Regions from separate parts of the Pedobacter africanus genome, predicted to be linked through region 1. Evidence: riboswitches for the same ligand, from Rfam matches in the RefSeq annotation. Region 1 holds a riboswitch; the other holds the start of a gene.

Region 1 (3,162 bases):
CCCTTCAAAAGTAATGTCGTTCAAGATCCAGTTACCGGTTACATTACCTCTTTTTAAAGGTTGTTGGGTAGTAGCTGCACCTTTTGGTGAGCAGCTTTGCAACACCATTAATGAACTGCATAAAATGGCTGCTATCAGGAATATTCTTTTCATATCTTGAATTTTTTACTTTTTAAATACATAAATCCTGCCAAAACTTAGGGTTAATTATTTTTACCTTTAACATTGTTATACCTCAACTGGAGATTTTAGCATTTAACCCCATAATAATGAGAGCAGAAACACTGGCAATACATGCAGGAAATTTATATGAAAGTGCCACGAAAGATGTTACAGCACCTATAAATTTGTCAACTACCTTCTTAAGGGATGCCAATGGTGGCTACTCTGGTGGACACATGTACAGCCGCGTGAGTAACCCCAACCGTTCGGCACTGGAGCAAACGCTGACAGTCCTGGAAAAGGGCCTGGATGCCTGTGCTTTTTCATCCGGCAATACAGCTGGAATGGCTGTTTTCCAGGCTTTAAAACCTGGCAGTCACATCATTGCACCGGATGACATGTACTGGGGGTTAAAAAAAATACTGCTGACGATATTTTCGGATACTATTGAAGTCAATTTTATAGACCTTACAGATATTGAACTGATCAGAAGGCAGATCAAAAAAAACACAGTGCTCATCTGGACTGAAACCCCTTCCAACCCGCTCCTAAAAATTACAGATATAAAAGCTGTTGCTCAACTGGCAAAATCGGAAGGACTGATCCTGGCATGCGACAGCACCTTTGCTTCGCCCAGCTTGCAAACGCCAATTACATTGGGAGCTGATATTGTGATGCATTCCTCTACCAAATACATCGGCGGTCATAGTGATGTACTGGGGGGAGTTCTGGTTACCGCTCAGCAAAATGAATTCTGGGAACGGATCAAGAACATCCAGCAGACAGGTGGTGCGGTACCTTCACCGTTCGATTGTTTTCTGCTGTCACGGAGTTTAAAAACACTGGCCTATCGGATGAAAGGACATTGCGAAAATGGCCTGGCCCTTGCGCTTTACCTGCAAAAACATCCCCGGGTAACAGCGGTATTTTATCCGGGCCTTCCCGATCATCCCGGACATGCAATTGCAAAAACACAAATGAGCGGCTTTGGTGGAATGTTGTCGATATTGGTGAAAGGCAATGCGGATGATGCCCGGAAAGTTGTAAACAATGTAAAATTGTTTGCCCAGGCAACCAGTCTTGGAGGAGTGGAAAGCCTGGTGGAGCACCGCGCCTCTGTAGAAGGACCGGACAGCAAAACCCCACAAAATTTAATTCGGATATCTGTTGGACTTGAGCACATTGATGACTTAATTGCTGATTTTGAGCAAGCTTTAGGTTAAAAAAACAATTAAAATCACCACCATTAAAAACTTTATATATTTAATAATCAATATATTAAAAAATATTCAGAATTTAATTTTGATTATTTTACCACTTAAACCTACATTTGTGACATTATTTGGCGAAAGCTAATCAAGTCAACACCTCTAATCGGTTTGATTTATAAAGAAGTGGCGAGAGACAGGCTCTTTGACCCACTGGCAACCCTCCCAAAATGGAGAAGGTGCCAATTCCTGACCAGCCGGCATGGTGCCGTTTGGAAAGATAAATTAAAAATATGAAAACGATTATTTCAATTCTTCGTCATTATTGTTGCCCCAAACATACCATGTGTATGTGTTGCTGCATGCAATAATCCTTAAAATCTTCCTTTTGCATTCTTTTTGATCCATCCGGAAGGCCCATATGGGTACGCCAACAAACATGCTCCGCTATATACTTATACAGGGAGTAAGCGCTAAAAAAATTAATCAAACCATATAAATAAAAAGATAAATATGTCTGCTTCTCATAAATTCGAAACTTTACAGGTACATGCCGGCCAGGAAATAGATCCTACAACAGGTTCAAGGGCCGTTCCTATATATCAAACTACTTCTTATGGCTTCAAAAATTCTGAACACGGTGCAAACCTGTTTGCCCTGAAAGAGTTTGGAAACATTTATACCCGTATCATGAACCCGACTACGGACGTATTTGAAAAACGTATTGCTGCCCTGGAAGGCGGCGTTGCCGCACTCGCAGTATCATCTGGCCAGGCGGCACAGTTTATTGCTTTAAACAACATACTGGAATCGGGCGATAACTTTGTTTCTTCCTCTCATTTGTACGGAGGTTCCTACAATCAGTTTAAAGTTGGATTTAAACGCCTGGGCATCGAAGTTAAATTTGCCAATGGCGATGACCCTTCAGATTTTGAAGCCAAAATAGATGGAAACACCAAGGCCATCTACCTGGAAAGCATAGGCAATCCGGCTTTCAGCATTATCGATTTTGAAAGGGTATCGGCGATAGCCAATAAGCACGACCTTCCCCTGATCGTCGATAATACTTTCGGTGCTGCAGGTTACCTGTTTAAACCTCTGGAACATGGTGCACACATTGTCGTACAATCGGCCACCAAATGGATCGGCGGACATGGCACCAGCATTGGCGGTGTGATCGTTGATGGTGGGACCTACAACTGGGGCAATGGTAAATTTAAACAGTTCACCGAACCTTCTGAAGGTTATCACGGACTGGTATTCAACGATGTATTTGGCATTGGAGGGCCTTTCGGGAACATCCAGTTCATTATTCGTGCCCGCGTTGAGGGTTTACGGGATTTTGGTCCCGCTATCTCCCCTTTTAACTCCTTCCTGCTGTTACAGGGACTTGAGACCTTATCGCTTCGGGTACAGCGCCACGTAGACAACGCGCTGGCACTGGCAACCTGGCTGGAAACGCATCCTGCAGTGAAAAGTGTAAGCTATCCTGGACTGGAGAGCAGCCGATACCATACCAATGCAAAAAAATACCTGCAAAACGGCTTCGGTGCAGTATTGTCTTTTGAGCTGCAAGGCGATAAGGCACAAGCCACTGCACTGGTAGACAGCCTTAAACTGGTAAGCCATCTCGCAAATGTTGGAGATGCGAAAACACTGATCATACAACCTTCGGCAACCACACATCAGCAGCTGAGTGAAGCCGAGCAGGCGGCAGCGGGCGTTAAGCCTAATCAGCTTCGGGTATCAGTAGGCATAGAACACATAGACGATATCAAAGCAGATTTCGAAC
Region 2 (3,162 bases), on a different contig from region 1:
TACAAACTATTGAAGACCAAACACAAATGAACAGAAAAGAACTATTGCTGAGCCTGGGTATGATTTTAATGATACTCATTTCTGCAAGGCCATTGCAAGCACAGAAAAAAATCGGGACCGAAACCCCGGAACAAAAAGAGAAAAGAATGAAATGGTGGACAGATGCCAGGTTTGGGATGTTTATTCATTGGGGACTTTATGCCCTGCCAGCCCGTCACGAATGGGTACAAAGCAGGGAAAAGATATCAGAACAGGATTACAACAAATACTTTAAAAATTTTAACCCAGATCAGTTTCAACCTAAAATATGGGCAAAAAAAGCTAAAGCCGCCGGCATGAAATATGCTGTTTTAACTACCAAACACCACGAAGGTTTTACTTTGTTTGATAGTAAATTTACCAATTACAAAGCAACAAATACGCCTGCTAAAAGGGATTTAGTAAAAGAATTTGTGGATGCCTTCAGGGCAGAGGGCATCAGAATAGGCTTCTATTATTCTCTGATAGATTGGCATCACCCGGATTTTACGGTTGACCGGTATCACCCCTCAAGGCCAGCCGACAATAACGATCAGGAATACCTGACCTTGAACAAAGGGAGAAATATGGCAAATTATCGCAGGTACCTGAACGATCAGGTGACTGAGATCTTAACAAAATATGGAAAAATTGACATCCTGTGGCTCGACTTTTCTTATCCGGGCAAACATGGAAAAGGGAAAGATGACTGGGGATCAGTAGAACTCCTGAAACAGATCAGAAAATTGCAGCCCGGTATCATTGTAGACAACAGGCTAGATCTGGCAGCATACAGTGATGCCGAGGATTTTGAAACTCCCGAACAAGTTAGTGCCAAAAGCCTAGCAAAATATAAAGGAAAGACCTGGGAGACCTGCCAGACTTTTTCAGGTTCATGGGGTTATTACAGAGATGAGAACACCTGGAAAACGAACACACAATTGTTAGACCTCCTAATTACATCAGTAGCCAATGGGGGTAATTTGCTGTTAAATGTTGGGCCCACGGCAAGAGGCGAATTTGACAACAGGGCAAACACGGCTTTGGATAGCCTGGGAACCTGGATGCATGCAAATTCAAAATCAGTGTATGACTGCAGCTTTGCACCAGACAAATTTAAGCCAGCTCCTGGAACACAACTAACTTATAATAAAGTCAATAAAAAATTATATGTTCATCTTTTTGACTATCCGAAAGACGGCAAGCTCGTACTTGATGGTTACAAGGACGAAGTCATTTATGCTCAGTTTTTACATGACAACTCCGAACTTTTAACAGACAAAGACCTATCGGCCTCCGGAAATCTGGTACTAAAACTTCCTCTGCAAAAACCAAACTTCACAGTTCCGGTTATTGAATTGAGTCTGAAATAGCCGAGTGGTACAGAATAATATTCCAAAAGTTAAGTTGTCCGACACATGCTTTGCAATTTTATATGCTTTAAACCGCTTTTTTTTGGAATTGATTTTTCTTTGTTGCACCTTTGTAATGCTTATAGAGAAAGATGGAGGGATTAGACCCTGCGAAGTCTTGGCAACCTGTGCTAACAAGGTGCTACATTCTACAGGAAATGCAGCCGTAGTTCCTGAAAGATAAGTGGAAACTGCTCCCCAAACAGATTCTCAGATAAGCTTTGCACGCAATTGGTTCGGCACTTGTTTAGGCCCCGGCCTCTATCAACTTTAGCTGATTGTCTGCTCATATCATTATTGTTAAATGGATATCAGAAAAGAATTAGAGAAACGTATCCTGATCATTGATGGTGCAATGGGCACCATGATACAACGTTACGCCTTAACAGAGGAAGATTTTAGAGGCGAACGATTCAAAGATCACCCTTGCGATGTAAAAGGGAACAATGACATGCTGAACATCACCCGTCCGGATGTCATTAAAGAAATCCATACCGAGTACTTAAAAGCCGGTACAGACATCATTGAAACCAACACTTTCAGCACTCAGCGCATTTCACTGGCAGATTACCAGATGGAGCCGCTGGCTTATGAAATGAGTTTTGAAGGCGCTAAAATTGCCAAAGAAGCCGTAAATGAATTTATGGCCGCAAATCCGGAGCGCAAATGCTTTGTTGCAGGTGCTGTAGGTCCGACCAACAGAACGCTGTCCATTTCTCCTGATGTAAACGACCCGGGTTTCCGTGCCATTACTTTTGACGAACTTGTAGAGGCGTACGACGAACAGGTACGCGGACTGGTAGACGGCGGTGCTGATCTCTTGCTCATTGAAACAATTTTTGATACCCTGAATGCCAAAGCGGCCATATTTTCGATAAAAAAATATGAAGCTGAAATTGGCCGTAAAATAGAGATCATGATCTCGGGTACCATTACGGACGCATCCGGAAGAACTTTATCCGGACAAACAGCCGAAGCATTTCTAAACTCGGTAATGCATGCCCGGCCACTAAGCATAGGCTTTAACTGTGCTTTGGGTGCTAAAGACATGCGTCCGCATATTGAAGAGCTTTCTGCCAAAGCTGGTTGCTATGTTTCAGCCTATCCAAATGCAGGTTTGCCTAATGAATTTGGGGCATACGATGAGATGCCGCACGAAACGGCCCACCTGGTTGAAGATTTCATCCAGCATGGCTTTGTAAATATTGTAGGTGGTTGTTGTGGGACTACCCCCGATCATATTGGCTGTATAGCTGAAAAAGCAAGAAATGTGGAACCCCGCAGAATACCACAAATAGCACCCTATCTGCGCCTGAGCGGTTTAGAACCGGTAACGATTACCCCTGAAAGCATTTTTGTAAACATTGGGGAAAGAACCAATATTACCGGTTCCCCTAAATTCAGCAAGCTGATTTTAGGCGGAGATTTTGAAGCCGCCCTGGCCGTTGCCCGTCAGCAGGTTGAAGGTGGCGCCCAGATAATTGATGTGAACATGGATGAGGGAATGATCGATTCGGAGGCTTCGATGACAAAATTCCTTAACCTGATCGCTTCCGAACCGGATATTTCCAAACTGCCCATTATGGTGGATTCTTCCAAGTGGACGGTAATAGAGGCGGGACTGAAATGTCTGCAGGGTAAGGGAATTGTAAACTCAATCTCCTTAAAAGAAGGTGAAGATAAATTCCGTGAGAATGCCCGTAAAATCATGAATTACGGTGCAGCCGTAGTA

The links. Region 1 has a riboswitch for S-adenosylmethionine ahead of B9A91_RS18135 (O-acetylhomoserine aminocarboxypropyltransferase/cysteine synthase family protein). Riboswitches for the same ligand answer to the same signal wherever they lie in the genome.
Region 2: linked by a shared signal. The riboswitch ahead of metH (methionine synthase) and the one ahead of B9A91_RS18135 (O-acetylhomoserine aminocarboxypropyltransferase/cysteine synthase family protein) in region 1 are both predicted to bind S-adenosylmethionine.

What each region holds. Positions count from the first base shown of each region.
Region 1 covers NZ_FWXT01000003.1:221,948-225,109, reverse strand. Annotated here, with positions in the region: gene B9A91_RS18145 (lipocalin family protein) at 1-153, opposite strand, end outside; gene B9A91_RS18140 (trans-sulfuration enzyme family protein) at 270-1,385, shown strand; SAM riboswitch class I at 1,544-1,657, shown strand; gene B9A91_RS18135 (O-acetylhomoserine aminocarboxypropyltransferase/cysteine synthase family protein) at 1,884-3,162, shown strand, end outside.
Region 2 covers NZ_FWXT01000001.1:3,193,876-3,197,037, reverse strand. Annotated here, with positions in the region: gene B9A91_RS13395 (alpha-L-fucosidase) at 27-1,391, shown strand; SAM riboswitch class I at 1,508-1,617, shown strand; gene metH (methionine synthase) at 1,735-3,162, shown strand, end outside.